Regions from separate parts of the Streptacidiphilus sp. BW17 genome, predicted to be linked through region 1. Evidence: riboswitches for the same ligand, from Rfam matches in the RefSeq annotation. Region 1 holds a riboswitch; the other holds the start of a gene.

Region 1 (7,499 bases):
TGAGAGGTGTGCGAACGCGGCAGTCTGCCAGACGGTCTGGTAGGCGAAGCTCTGAGTGGTGGTGAGCCCCGCGCTGGAGACCAGGTGCAGGGTGAGTGCGCCGTACGTCGGTTGGTTGGCGGGAGTGAACAGGCTGAGCGAAGGCCGCGTGGTGCCGGAGCCCGAAGCGAGGACAGTGCCGTTCTGGTTCGTGATGCTCCAGTCCTGAAGAGTGCTGCTGCCATCGGGCGAGGAGATCGTCGGAGCAAGGTGGATGGTGCTGCCCGCAAGCACGGTCTGCGATTCGGTCGGCCAGGATGAGGTCAATGGCAGGCCCACGTCGACGGACTCGTTCACGCTGTCCTTGATGCCCTGGCCGTCGGTCACGACCCAGGTGAGTGTGTGCCTTCCGTACGGCAGAGGCTTGGCCGATGTGCCCGTAGCGCTGCCGAGGGCGGGCAGCAGGCACTGCCCTTGAGCGTTGACCGCAAGCCCTGTCGGAGTAGCCGGCGAGTCCTGCCAAACCTGACCGTCGACCTCCAGCTCCACGTCGGTGGGGCCGAGGGTGACGTCGCCGTTGGTGACCCCGCAGGTGTGCCAGTTGCCCTTGTACGTGTAGGCGAGCTGAAGGCTCCCCCAGCCCGGGGTCAACGATGTGGCGGCGGGAGCGGACAGCGCGAAACCGCTGTCCACCAGGAGATCCACGACCTGCGGATTGCTGACCACGCCGTTGCTGTCTGTGGCGACTGCCGCGATCCAGTATTCGCCGCCGGTCAGTGAACTGGTGTCGGCGGTCACCGTCCAGCTTCCGTCGGCGTTCTTTGTGAAGTGTGTGACGGGCAGACCGGGGACGTCGGGAGCCTCCAGTTCCACGTCCGTGACGGTGGTCCCGCTGGGTGCGGTGGGTGAGACGCTCGGCTGGATCGTCCAGCTCAGTTGCTTGGTGGCGGTGACGTTCGCCGTCGACGGCGAAAGCGGCTGACCTGCAACCGGGCGGTGGTTGTTGACCACGAGGCCGATGTAGGTGGTGCTGGGCGGAGCCGCGCTGTACACGTCGACGGAGAGAAGGGCCCGGCCGTCGGGAACGGCCGGGATCTCGGTACCGCCGGAAGCGAAGGGCCGGACAGCAGCTGAGTCGATGGACGCCTGAAGGGTGCATGTGGTGGCGCACTGTCCGGACGGAACGGGAATCGATCCGCTGACAGCGCCGAGGGCGTAGGTGACGCTCTGAACCGGGTTACCGGCAACCGGGGTGATCGTCGCGGAAATGTTCACGACGCCCGAAGCTGTGAGTGCTGTCGAGCCCGGGGTCTGGCCGTTGACCGTCACTGTGACCGTCGGAGCTGAGTTCACTGCGTGGGCCGCCGAGATGGCGGGCAAAGTGGCGCACATGGCCGTGCCGACGAGCATGGCCATGGATCTGAGGCGCCGGCGGGATATGCGCACGGGGCTCCTCGTGGAAGCAGAGCAAAGGGATCACCCGATGATGATCAGCGTCAGGACTTTAGCGGTTGGTGTGCCATCCGAGCACTGGAGATGCGTAAGAGTTGTAAGGTCACCGACGTCGCCGGTGCGAGGCGTGTGCTCGGCCCCGCACCGACGGGCATTGTTGCGGGAGTTGTCCTGGTTCATCCACATCCCGGCTGGCGATGAACGCCGCGAGCGCCGTGGTCAGCGGGACGGAGGCGATCAGGCCGAGGCTGCCGACGAGGGTGCGGACGACCTCCTCGGCGACGATCTCACTGGTCGCCACCTGCCAGATGCCGCGGTGGGAGAGGGCGAAGAGCAGCATCAGCGGTAGGGCTGCGCCTGCGTAGGCCATGACCAGGGTGTTGACCGTGGAGGCGATGTGGTCGCGGCCGATCCGGATGCCCGAGCGGTAGAGCGCGCGGGCACTCATCTGCGGGTCGGCGGCGTGGAGTTCCCAGACCGAGCTGGCCTGGGTGACCGTCACGTCGTTGAGCACGCCGAGCGAGCCGATCACGACACCGGCCAGGAGCAGGCCCGGCAGCTGGATGCCAGGGAAGAGAGAGTGAACGAAGGCGGTCTCGTCCGAGGTGTTGCCGGTGAGCCGGGTCAGCCCGATGAACAGCTCGCCGAGCCCGCCGATCAACGCGAGCGAGACGACCGTCCCCAGCACGGCCACCGAGGTCCGGGCGGAGACGCCGTGGCAGAGGTAGAGCGCCAGCAGCATGATCAGCCCGCCCCCGACAACCGCCACGGCCAGCGGGTTCTCGCCGCCCAGGATCGCCGGGAGGACGAAGAGGGCCAGCACCAGGAAGCTGATCGCCAGCGCGCCGAGCGAGGCGAGCCCGCGCAGCCGGCCGACCAGGACGACGGCGACGGCGAAGAGCGCGGCCAGCAGGGCGACGGGCGCGCTGCGGTCGGCGTCCTCGACGGTGTACTGGAGCGAGGCCGGGGCAGAAGGCGAGTAGTCCATCATGACCTGCTCGCCCGTGACGTAGACGGCGGTCTGGTCGGGCGTCAGGTTCTGGCCGACCGAGCGGCCCGCGTCCTTGCCGCTGGTCAGGCGGACGGTGATGGCGGTGCAGTTGCCGACGGCTCCGGAACCGGGGGTGGCGGCAGCACCGCAGGAGACGGTGCGGGTGGCTGTCACCGTGCCGGTGACCGTCAGTTGGTCGAAGCCGACACCGGTCACCGCGTGCGGCGGGATCGGTGCGGGCCAGAGGAACCACAGCCCGCACAGCACCGCCAGCGCGAACGGCACCAGTACAGCCGCCAGCAGCACGCGCAGCCGCGCGGACGCGGGGCTGGCCGGACCGTGGTCGTGCGAGTGGCCGTGGCTGCCCGCGTGGTCGTCCCCGCGCGGGTGTTGGTGCTCGTGCGCGTGGGATCGGGAGAGGTGCGGCGCTGCCACTTCGCGAAGCTATCGCGGTGACCGGTCCTCGGACGCGCCCTCGCCAAAGACGACACCCGTCGATACTGTGTGCCCATCTCATCTGTAGACGCGGGAGCTCGGAGCACCGGGCTGAGAGGGCGCTGACCGCCGTCCCGACATGGGGACGTCGAATGCTTGCGCCGACCGCAGGAACCTGACCGGGTAATGCCGGCGTAGGGAGTAGTGGGTCTGATGACCACGCACGACGACGCACAGCAGCAGTCTGTCTCCGAGCAGGCCGTCACGGCCTCCAGCACGGCGGGCGGTTACCCGACGCCGGCCTGGCGCAAGGCGTACCACCAGGGCACCCGCCCCGATCTGCGCGTCCCGTTCCGCGAGGTGCTGTTGAGCAACGGCGCGACCGTGCCGCTGTACGACACCTCCGGTCCGTACACCGATCCCGCCTACGAGCCGGACGTCCGACGCGGCCTGCCGCCGCTGCGCGACGCCTGGATCAGCCAGCGCGGGGACGTCGACGAGTACCACGGCCGTGAGTCGCGTCCCGAGGACGACGGCCTTAAGCACACCTCGCCGCGCGGTGGGGCAGGGCTGGCCAACCTCGACGCGGTCTTCCCCGGCCGTCCCCGCCGTCCTCGGCGCGGGCGGGACGGCGCCGCGGTGACCCAACTCGCGTACGCGCGACGGGGGATCATCACCGAGGAGATGGAGTTCGCGGCGCTGCGCGAGGGCATGTCGCCCGAGACCGTCCGCGAGGAGCTCGCGGCGGGCCGCGCGGTGCTGCCGGCCAACGTCAACCACCCGGAGTCGGAGCCGATGCTGATCGGCTCGAAGTTCCTGGTGAAGATCAACGCCAATATCGGCAACTCGGCGGTCACCTCCTCGATTGAGGAGGAGGTCGAGAAGATGTCCTGGGCCACCCGCTGGGGTGCGGACACCGTGATGGACCTCTCCACCGGACGCAACATCCACACCACCCGTGAGTGGATCCTGCGCAACTCGCCCGTCCCGATCGGCACGGTGCCGCTCTACCAGGCGCTGGAGAAGGTCGACGGCAAGGCCGAGGAGCTGAGCTGGGACGTCTACCGCGACACCGTGATCGAGCAGTGCGAGCAGGGCGTCGACTACATGACCGTCCACGCGGGAGTGCTGCTGCGCTACGTGCCGATGACGGCCCGGCGCAAGACTGGCATCGTCTCGCGCGGCGGCTCGATCATGGCGGCGTGGTGTCTGGCGCACCACCAGGAGAACTTCCTCTACACGCACTTCGACGAGCTGTGCGAGATCCTGCGCGCCTACGACGTCACCTACTCGCTGGGTGACGGGCTGCGTCCGGGCTCCATCGCGGACGCCAACGACGAGGCGCAGTTCGCCGAGTTGCAGACGCTGGGCGAGCTCGGCCGGATCGCGCGCTCGCACGACGTCCAGGTGATGATCGAGGGCCCGGGCCACGTCCCGATGCACAAGATCAAGGAGAACATGGATCTCCAGAAGGAGATCTGCGACGAGGCGCCGTTCTACACCCTCGGCCCGCTGACCACGGACGTCGCACCCGGCTACGACCACATCACCTCGGGCATCGGCGCGGCGATGATCGCCTGGTGGGGCACGGCGATGCTCTGCTACGTCACGCCCAAGGAGCACCTGGGCCTGCCCAACCGCGACGACGTCAAGACGGGCGTGATCACCTACAAGATCGCCGCCCACGCGGCCGACGTGGCCAAGGGCCACCCGTCCGCCCAGGCCTGGGACGACGCCCTGTCGGACGCCCGGTTCGAGTTCCGCTGGGAGGACCAGTTCAACCTGGCCCTCGACCCGGAGACGGCCCGTGAGTTCCATGACGAGACGCTCCCGGCCGAGCCGGCCAAGACGGCGCACTTCTGCTCCATGTGCGGGCCGAAGTTCTGTTCGATGAAGATCAGTCGCGCCGTCATGGACATGTACGGCGGTGACGGCGCCGCAAACGGCGGCGACGACACGGTCGTGGCCGGGATGCGGGCCAAGTCCGAGGAGTTCAAGGCCCAGGGCGCGAAGGTGTACCTGCCGGTGGTCGACTGACCGTTACTTACGGGGACCGGCCTGTGCGCCTACGAAGGGCGTGCGGCCGGTCCGCGTCGTACTGGCCCAAGCGGACCCGGGTCTGTGAGATGTCAGTGCGGCCTGGTAGAAATTGGCGATCAGTGCGCAGATATTCGATTGATTGATCGCGCACTGCACGACATTTGGGACTTTTCGTCAATTCTGCCTGGGGGCTGACTTTCCGCTGCGCGGCCGACTGTGCCACGCGTGCGATTTTCTGGCGCCCTGTCAGTTGAAGGAGCACTGTATGGCCAGAAAGGTCGGCCGTGCCCGAATAACAACCGATTCGGTTGTCTCGGGGCAGAACGGTCGATTCGCGGGTTCCCGGGCACGCGTCGCAGGCGTGGCTGTGGTGACCGCCTTCGGCGTCGTCACCGCGCTTGCCGGGACCGCCGATGCCGCGACCGCGACCGCCGCCACCGCTGCCCAGAAGCAGCCCGCCCGGATCGGCGCGACCCCGCGGGTCCCCGCCGGAGCGGTGCGCACCGGCACCACCCCGTCGAGCAGCACGACGCTGCACCTGGCGGTCAACCTCCAGCCGCGCGACCCCGCCGCGCTGAGCGCGTTCGTGTCCGCGGTCTCGGACAAGAGCTCGCCGCTGTACCACCACTACCTCGGCACCGGTCAGTTCGCGCAGACCTTCGGCCCGACGCAGAGCACGATCGACAGCGTCGAGCAGGCCCTGCGCAGCCAGGGTCTGACGCCCGGCACGGTCACGCAGGACGGGCTCTCCATCCCCGTCACCACGTCGATCGCCACGGCTTCCAAGGCGCTGAGCACGAGCTTCACCAACGTGAAGCTGGCGGACGGCACCACGGCGTACCTGAACACCGCCGCGCCGGTTCTGCCGAGCGGCGTGGCCACGCAGGTGTCGAGCATCAGCGGTCTGACCGACGTCAGCGCCGTGACCAGCCACTACACCAAGCCGCGTCTGGTCGGCAGCGCGCCGACCTCCGGTTCCACCGGAGTGGCTTCGCACGCGGCCGCGGTCACCAGCCCCACCGTCTGCTCCGGTCTCACGACCAACCTGAACAACGGCGGCCTGTACGACACCAAGCAGTACTACAGCCCCAGTTCGCTGGCCTCGGCCTACGGACTGAACAAGAGCTTCACGGCGGGCTCCGGGGTCAAGGTCGGCGTCTTCGAGCTGGAGAACGTCAACACGTCGGACATCGCCGACTACCAGTCGTGCCTCGGCACCCACACGTCAGTCAGCTACGTCCCGGTGGACGGCGGCCCGACGGCGGCGGCGAACGCTGACAACAATGGTGACGGCGTCGAGTCCGCGCTCGACATCGACGACCTGATCGGCCTGGTGCCCGGCGCGTCGATCATCGACTACCAGGGTCCCGACGCCGTCAACGCGACGGACCAGAACGTCCTGGACGTGTACCAGAAGATGGTGACGGACGACCAGGTTAAGGTCATCTCGACCAGCTGGGGCGTCTGCGAGCCTGCGGTGATCAGCTCCGACCCGGGCTTCTTCGCCAGCTCGCACAACGTGTTCGCCGAGGCGGCGGCCCAGGGCCAGAGCGTCGTGGCGGCTGCCGGTGACGGTGGCTCGACCGACTGCTACCGCCAGTCGGGCGACTCCAACGCCCTGGCCGTCGACTACCCGGCGAGCGACCCGGACGTCACCGGCGTCGGTGGCACCTGGATGAACGGCTTGGGCTCCACGCTCAAGCAGGCCGTCTGGAACTACAACGGGACCGCCTACGCGGACGGCGCGGGCGGCGGCGGTGTCTCCGCCGAGTGGAACAGCGGCAGCAGCAGCGCCAACGGTTCCTTCCTCTACCAGAGCGGCTTCACCGGCCCCGGCTACAGCAACGCCTGCAATGCGGCGTCCGGTGAGACCTGCCGTCAGGTTCCGGACGTCTCGGCCCTGGCCGACCAGAGCTCCGGCTACCTGGTCTCCCTGGACCACAACGGCGGCAACGTTTGGGGCGTCGTCGGTGGCACCAGCGGTGCCGCGCCGACCTGGGCCGCCATGCTGGTGCAGGCCGACGCCTCGTCGGGCTGCCAGGCCAACGGTTCGGTGGGCCAGCTCAACCCGGTGGTCTACGCCGCCGCGCGGAGCAGCTACAGCTCGTCGTTCACCGACATCACCACCGGTAACAACGACTGGGCGGCCTCCGGTTACAAGGGCGGTCTCTACGCGGCCGGCGCCGGCTACGACCTGGCCTCCGGCCTCGGCACGCCGAAGTTCCCGGGCCTGCTCGGTCAGCTCTGCGGCACCAAGACCGGTACCGCGCACGGCGACTTCTTCCCGGTGACGCCGCAGCGCGTCCTGGACACCCGTGACGGCACCGGCGGCTTCAAGACGCCGCTCGGCGCCAACGCCACCGATGTCCTGCAGGTCGCGGGCGTCGCGGGCGTGCCGAACGACGGCTCGGTCACCGCGGTCATGCTGAGCGTCACCGCTGTCGGCCCGACCGCCAGCAGCTTCCTGAGCGTCTACGGCGACGGCACCGGCCACGGCAGCACCACGCTCGCCTACACGCCGGGTCAGATCGTGCCGAACTCGGTGGTCGTTCCGGTCAAGGACGGCAAGGTCGACTTCTACAACCACAGCGGCAGCGTCAAC
Region 2 (7,499 bases), on a different contig from region 1:
ATGACCTCGGGGTCGCCCTGCATGGCCGCGCCCTTTCTCTGGCTGTCTCTGGTGGTTCGTCCGGTTTGCTTCCGGTTTCGAGGCATGGTTCCACTCGGCCACCCGTGAATCCAGCAAGGTCACACTCACCACGCCGAGCCCACCCCGAGCCCGCGCCGACCCTCCGGGACGGGCCACTGGCTGGATCTGTCACCATTGAGCCATGGGTCAGTCCGAAAACGAGCAGGCCGCAGCGTTGGAGGCCCAGTACGGACTGCCCCCGGGGCAGCGGCTCCAGCGTGGGTGGCCGGTGCTCCACTACGGCCCGATTCCCCGCTTCAAGCCGGCCACGTGGGAGTTCCAGATCTTCGGGGCCACTGCCGACGGCGCCAAGCACAGTTGGACCTTCGAGCAGTTCACCACGCTGCCGCGCACGGAGGTCGTGGCCGATTTCCACTGCGTGACCCGGTTCTCCATGCTGGACAACCGCTGGGGCGGCATCGCCACCTCCACGCTGCTCGACCTGGTCCCGCCCGCCCCCGGTGTCACCCACGTCATGGTCTGGGCCGAGTACGGCTTCAGCTCCAACCTCCGGCTCGCCGACTTCGCGGCGACCACGTCGGTGTTCGCCACCCACCGCAACGACGAGCCGCTGACCGTCGAACACGGCTTCCCGGTCCGGCTGGTCGTCCCGCAGCTCTACGCGTGGAAGGGGCCCAAGTGGGTTCGCGCGGTGGAGTACATGACCGCGGACCGGCGCGGCTTCTGGGAGGAGCGCGGCTACCACAACCTCGGCGACCCCTGGCGCGAACAGCGCTACACCTACCAGGAGGGACCCGGCGACGGTCCGGAGCTCTGAGCTCGGCAGACGCGGCGCTAACCAGTTGCTCACGCCTGGCCGCGCCGGAAGGATCGGCGCATGGAACACCCTGCTGAGATCCTGCGCCATGACCGCGTCGTGCTCCGCCGGTGGCGGAACGTCGACGCCGACATCGAGCGGCTGACCCTGATCGGCCTGGAGGCGCAGGAGCGCCTGAAGCCGTGGATGCCGTGGGCGGCCACCCACTCGCGCGAGAGCGTGGTCGAGTACCTGACCGCTGCGGACCAGGGCTGGGCGAAGGGCGAGGCGTACAACTACGCCATCATGGGCGACGGCCCGAACAGCCTGCCCGTCGGGTCGACGTCGATGATGCGGCGGATCGGGCCGGGCGGGTTCGAGATCGGGTACTGGATCCACCAGGACTGGAGCGGGCAGGGTCTGGTGACCATGGCCGCCGCCGCGCAGGCCGCCGCGGCGTTCGCGCTGGTGGGGACGGACCGCGTCGAGATCCACCACGACAGTGAGAACCACGCCAGCGGCGCGGTCCCGGCGCGGCTCGGTTTCACCGAGGTGGACCGGCATCCGGACGAGGGCCGGATCGAGGTGGTCTGGCGGATCGTCCGCGCGGATGCCGAGCGGCAGCCCTGGTGGGGCGTCAGCTGACCGGGGTGGCAGCGGCAGTGGTGGTGGCGGCGGTGCCGGAGCCCGGCCACGGGCCCGGCACCGCGCCGACCGGCTGCACCGTGGTCTCGGTGCGGACCAGTTCGAAGCCGCGGGCCCGGTAGTTGCCCAGTGCCGCCGGGCCGTCCAGGGAGCAGGTGTGGACGGTGACGCGCCGGGTGGGCGGCAGCGCGAGGTGACGGTCCGCCAGGTCCCAGGCGCGGCGCAGCCCGACGTCGAGCAGGTGGCCGCCGAGGCCCCGGCCGATGAAGGCGGGCAGCAGACCGAAGTAGGCCACCTCGACCTCGCCCGCACGCTCCTCCCGGTGCGGCTCCAACTGGACGTAACCGGCGGGCGTGCCGGAGACCCAGGCCACCCACGTCTCCAGGCCGTCCTTGGCCAGCCAGTCGGCCCACCGCCGGTAGTCCCAGCCGAGGCGGTCGGTCCAGTGCCAGGCCCCGCCGACGGCGGTGTAGAGGAACCGGGCGAACTCCGGGCCGATCAGCTCGGCCCGGACCACCGTCAGGTCCAGCCCCTCCGGCGCGGGCACCGGCGTGGCGGGGAGCGCGTCGGGGGAGGGCTGGGCCAGGTGCCAGGTGGTCACCTCGGTTGCGGTCACGGCACGTTCCTCGAAGCAGGGATCACGGGGATCACAGAGATCACAGAGATCACGGAAATCAGTAGAGCCAGATGGTGACGGTGCTGCCCAGCGCGGCCTGGCTGTTGCCGCCCGGCGTCTCGCTGCGGACGGTCGGGCTGCCGAAGAGCGTGAAGCCGAGCGAGCGGACCTTGAACCGGGCCTGCTTGAGCGTCTTCGTCGCGTCCTTCTCGGTCATCCCGGTGACGTCCGGGACAGTCACCTGTTGCTGTCCCTTGGACATGGTCAGCGTGATGGTCGCGCCCTGCGCGGCCTGACCGGCGGGCGGGTTCATCGTGGCGACCGTGCCGGCCTGCTGGTCGGAGTAGACCTGGGTCGGGTTCAGCGCGACCTGGAACCCGGCGGACTGGAGGTCCGAGGTGGCCTGGTCCAGCGTCTCGCCGGTCACGTCCGGCAGCGGCACCGGCTGGGCGCCGCTGCTGACGACCAGGGTGACCACGGTCTGCGGCGCGACCTGCTGGCCCGCCGCCGGGCTGGTGCTGATCACCGCGCCCGCCGGGACGGTCGAGTTGGTCTGCTGCTGTTGTTGACCGGAGACGGCCAGCCCCGCCTGCTGCAGCGCGGCCGTCGCGTCGGCTACGGACTTGCCCGCCACCGACGGGACGGTCGGCCGCTGCGGGCCCTTGGAGACGTCCACGGTCACGTCGGAGTCCTTGCGGACGCGTGTGCCGGGGCCCGGATTCGTGCTGATCACCGTGCCCTTGGGGACGCTGCCGCTGAAGTCCTGGGTGAGCGAGACGGTGAAACCGTCGTGCTCCAGGGTCTGCACCGCCTGCGGCTGCGGCACCCGCAGCACGCTCGGCATCTGCGTGTAGAGGCCGCCGTTGAGCGCCCAGGTCAGCCCGGCCACCAGCAGCGCGAGGACCACGACCACGCCGGTGGGCAGCACCCAGCGCGGTCGGCGGACGCCCCGCTGACGGCGGGTCAGCGCCACTGGCGGCGGCTCGGGCCGTTCGCGGCGCGGCATCACCAGGTCGGCCGGGAGCTGCTGCAGCATCGCCGGGTCCATGACCGAGGTCCGCTCGACCGGCGGCGGGAGCAGCGTGCTGGCCGACCCGGGCCCCGATGCCGAGGGCCCCGACGCCGACGGTCGCGTTGCGGCAAGAGGCTCGGCGTCCAGCTGATCGGCCGTCATCTCACGGCGCACCCGCTGGAGTTCGGCCAGCAGCTCGACCGCGTCGGCGGGCCGACCGGACGCGTCGCGCGCGGTCGCCGCCTGCGTTATGGCGTCGAGCTGCGGCGCGAGGCCGGGGACCAGCTCGGACGGCGGCGGCACGTCGACGCTCAGGTGCTGGAAGATCACCTGCATCGGGCTCTCGCCGGTGTGCGGCTTGGAGCCGGTCAGCATCTCGTAGAGCATCACGCCGCAGGCGTAGACGTCGGTGCGCGGGTCGGCAGCGCCGCGCTCGATCTGCTCGGGCGCGAGGTAGGAGACGGTGCCCATCACCTGCTGGGTGGTGGCCGCGGTCTGGCCGTTGACGGCCCGGACCAGGCCGAAGTCGGCGACCTTGACCCGGCCGTCCTCGGTCAGCAGCACGTTCTCCGGCTTGACGTCGCGGTGCACCAGACCGGCCCGGTGCGCGGCGCCGAGCGCGGCCAGCACGGGCTCCAGGATGTCCAGCGTGGTGCGCGGGCTCAGCGCGCCGCGGTCCCGCAGCAGGTCGCGCAGGGTCCAGCCGGGCACGAACTCCATCGCCAGGAAGACCGCGGGCGGCATCGCCGTGTGGTCCTCGCCCTGGTCGTAGACGCCGACGACGTTCGGGTGGGAGAGCCGGGCGACGGCCTTGGCCTCGCGGATGAACCGCTGGACGAAGTCGGGGTCGGCGGCGAAACCCGGGTGCATCACCTTCAGGGCGACGACCCGGTCGAGCCTGGTGTCCACACCCCGGTAGACGGTGGCCATCCCGCCGACGGCGACGCGCTGCTCGACCCGGTACCGGCCGTCGAGCATGCGCCCGAGAAGGGGGTCCTGCAGCGTTGCGTCCATCCCACGGAGTGTACGGGGCAGGGGTGTGCCGCTCCGCACGGCCGAGCTCTCCGTCGCTGAAAAGTGAGAGTCCGAGGACACTACGGTGACGAACCGGTCCGGGGTGCTCGGGTCAGAACGCGGGAGCCTCTGGGTCGAAGGCGGCGCGGCCGTCCATCGGGGAGGACGCCTCGGCGTGGAACCGCTTCGGGATCCGTCCCGCCCGGTACGCCAATCGTCCGGATTCGACCGCTTTACGCATCGCCTCGGCCATCAGCGCGGGCTCCTGGGCCCGGGTCACCGCCGTTGCCAGCATCACAGCCGCGCAGCCCAGCTCCATGGCGAACGCCGCGTCCGACGCGGTGCCCGCGCCCGCGTCCAGGACCACCGGGACGCCCGCCTGCTCGACGATCAGCTGGAAGTTGTGCGGGTTGCGGATGCCCAGCCCCGAGCCGATCGGCGAACCCAGCGGCATGACGGCGGCGCAGCCGACATCCTCCAGCTTGCGGGCCAGCACCGGATCGTCGTTGGTGTAGGGGAGGACCACGAAGCCGTCGTCGACCAGGGTCTCGGCGGCGTCCAGCAGTTCGACCGGGTCGGGCAGCAGGGTGCGCTCGTCGGCGACCACTTCCAGTTTGATCCAGTTCGTCCCCAGCGCCTCGTGGGCCAGACGGGCGGTCAGCACCGCCTCCCCGGCGGTGAAGCAGCCGGCGGTGTTGGGCAGGACGTCGATGCCGCAGCGCTGCAGCACCTCCAGCACCGAGCCGCGCGCGGACGGGTTGATCCGGCGCATCGCCACGGTGGTCAGCTCGGTCCCGGAGACGCGCAGGGCGTTCTCCAGCACCTCCAGGCTGGGCGCGCCGCCGGTGCCCATGATCAGGCGGGACGAGAAGGAACGGTCGGCGATGGTGAGCAGGTCGTCAGCCATGACGGTGTCAGCCTCCCTGGACTGCGGTGAGGATCTCGACCCGGTCGGCGTCGGCCAGCGCCGTCGCGTCCCAGGCGCTGCGCGGCACCACGGCCTCGTTGACGGCGGCGGCCACGCCGCTCGGCGCGGCGCTGAGCTGGGCCACGACCTCCGCGAGCGACGTCCCGGACGCCACCTCGCGGGGCTCGCCGTTGACGGTGAGTCGGATCTGAGCAGGCACGCCAAGCGGGGCGGTCATCGGGAGGTCTCCAGCACGGGGCGGTGAGCGGCGAAGCGCTCGGGGGTGAAGGGCGCGGCCTCGGGCGGCAGGCTGCCGGTGGTCAGCAGCGTGGCGATCGCGTCGCCGGTGACCGGGGTCAGCAGCACGCCGTTGCGGTAGTGGCCGGTCGCCGCGATCAGGTCGGGCAGCGCGGTCGGGCCGAGCAGCGGGGCGTTGTCGGGGGTGCCGGGCCGCAGCCCGGCGTTGGTCTCGGCGAGCGGCAGCTCGGTGATGCCGGGCAGCAGTTCGCGGGCGTCGCGCAGCAGCTCGTGGACGCCGCCCGCGGTGACGGTGGTGTCGAAGCCCTGCTCCTCGCTGGTCGCGCCGAGGACGAGTTCGCCGTTCTCGCGCGGGACGACGTAGATGTGGCAGCCGCGGACCACGGCGCGGACGTTGCGAGAGAGGAACGGCATCGGCAGCGGGCCCTGGACGGTCTCCATCCGCAGCCGCAGCACCTGGCCCTTGACCGGCCGCACCGGCAGCCGTGCCTCCGGCGGCAGACCGGGCAGCTCGCCGGACCAGCTCCCGGCGGCCAGGACGGTCCGCCCGGCGGAGATCCGGGTGCCGTCCTCGGCGACCGCGCCGGCGGCGCGGTTGTCGGCCACGGTGAGCCTCGCCGCGCGGGACCGGTGCAGGGTGACGCCCGCGCGCTCGCAGGCGGCGACCAGCGCCGCGCCGAGGCGGCGGCCGTCGACCTGGTGGTCCTCGGCGACCAGCGTCCCGCCGCGCACGTCGGGGGCGAGCATCGGCTCCAGCCGGCGGCACTCGCGGCCGGTCAGCCACTCGGTGGCGAGGCCCAGCCGCTGCTGGAACGCGTGCACCTCGCGCAGCTCGGCGCGGTCGTCGGCGTCGAGGGCGACGGCCAGGGTGCCGCAGCGGCGGTAGCCGGTGTCGAGACCGCCGCTGGCCTCGGTCAGCTCGGCGACGAAGTCGGCGTAGCGGGTGTTGGACGCGATGCCGAGCCGGAGCAGCGGCTCCTCGCCGTACTGGAGCTCGGTCACCGGGGCCAGCATCCCCGCCGCGACCTGGTTCGCGCCGTGACCGGGATCGGGGTCCAGCACCGTGACGGAGAGGCCACGCTGCGCCGTCCGCCAGGCCACGGCCAGCCCGATGATGCCGCCGCCGACGACCAGGACGTCGGTGCTGCTGTCGGACGTTCGATCGACATGCTCGCGCGTCATTGTTCCTGCGCTCCCTTCGCCGGCATGACCCGGATCAGGTTCGGACGGTCGGAGGCGCCCCAGCCTCCCTCTCAGCCCGGTGCTCCGGGCTCCCGTGTCTACTTCACGCTTCACTCTATACAGTGGCGCAATGGCTGTAGTGATCGTCGGGGCCGGGATGGCCGGCGTGCAGACCGCGGTGGCCTTGCGCGCGCAGGGGTACACCGACCGGCTGACCCTGCTGGGGGCTGAACCGCACCCGCCGTACGACCGTCCACCGCTCTCCAAGGACGTGCTGCTGGGCAAGGTCGCCGACTCCCGCTTCGAGGTGGACTTCGCGGGCCTCGGCATCGACCTGGCGCTGAGCCGCCGCGCGCTCTCCCTGGACGCTGACGCGCACCTGCTGCGCACCGACACGGGCGACCTCTCCTACGACCGCCTGGTGCTGGCCACCGGCGCGGCCCCGATCTCACTCCCGGGACAGCCGGAGTCCGCCTTCCTGCTGCGCACCCAGGACGACGCGGTCGCGCTCAAGGCCGCGCTCCGGCCGGGCGCGCGGGTGGCCGTCGTCGGCGCGGGCTGGATCGGCGCGGAGGCGGCGACCGTCGCCCGGCAGTTGGGCTGCGAGGTCACCGTCGTCGAGGCCGCGCCCTCCCCGCTGGCCGGCGCACTGCCGACCGAGCTGGGGGAGCGGACCCGCGCCTGGTACGCGGAGGCGGGCGTCCGCCTGCTGACCGGCGCCGCCGTGAGCGGCATCCTGCCGGGCGGACTCCACCTGACCGACGGCCAGGAGATCGAGGCCGACGCGGTCGTGGTCGGCATCGGTGCCCGACCGGAGACCGGCTGGCTGGACGGCTCCGGCGTGGCCCTGGACGACCGCGGCGCGGTCGCGGCGGACGAGCGGCTGCGGGCCGGTGGTGTGGCGGACGTCTTCGCTGTCGGCGACTGCGTCTCGTTCCCGTCCCGGCGCTACGGACGGCGGCTGACGGTCCATCACTGGGACAACGCCATGCAGGGCGCACGCGTGGTGGCCGCCAACGTGCTCGGCGGCGAAAGCCTGTACAACCCC

What was found. Region 1 has a riboswitch for thiamine pyrophosphate ahead of thiC (phosphomethylpyrimidine synthase ThiC). Riboswitches for the same ligand answer to the same signal wherever they lie in the genome.
Region 2: another riboswitch for thiamine pyrophosphate. It lies ahead of thiO (glycine oxidase ThiO); the one in region 1 lies ahead of thiC (phosphomethylpyrimidine synthase ThiC).

The regions. Positions count from the first base shown of each region.
Region 1 is NZ_JBGCCR010000001.1:276,959-284,457, reverse strand. Features, by position in the region: gene ABH940_RS01245 (hypothetical protein) at 1-1,254, opposite strand, end outside; gene ABH940_RS01240 (YibE/F family protein) at 1,535-2,857, opposite strand; TPP riboswitch at 2,938-3,075, shown strand; gene thiC (phosphomethylpyrimidine synthase ThiC) at 3,071-4,894, shown strand; gene ABH940_RS01230 (protease pro-enzyme activation domain-containing protein) at 5,259-7,499, shown strand, end outside.
Region 2 is NZ_JBGCCR010000002.1:193,412-200,910, reverse strand. Features, by position in the region: gene bfr (bacterioferritin) at 1-23, opposite strand, end outside; gene ABH940_RS02975 (sulfite oxidase-like oxidoreductase) at 203-838, shown strand; gene ABH940_RS02970 (GNAT family N-acetyltransferase) at 899-1,462, shown strand; gene ABH940_RS02965 (GNAT family N-acetyltransferase) at 1,455-2,078, opposite strand; gene pknB (Stk1 family PASTA domain-containing Ser/Thr kinase) at 2,137-4,104, opposite strand; gene ABH940_RS02955 (thiazole synthase) at 4,217-5,011, opposite strand; gene thiS (sulfur carrier protein ThiS) at 5,019-5,249, opposite strand; gene thiO (glycine oxidase ThiO) at 5,246-6,451, opposite strand; TPP riboswitch at 6,446-6,557, opposite strand; gene ABH940_RS02940 (NAD(P)/FAD-dependent oxidoreductase) at 6,582-7,499, shown strand, end outside.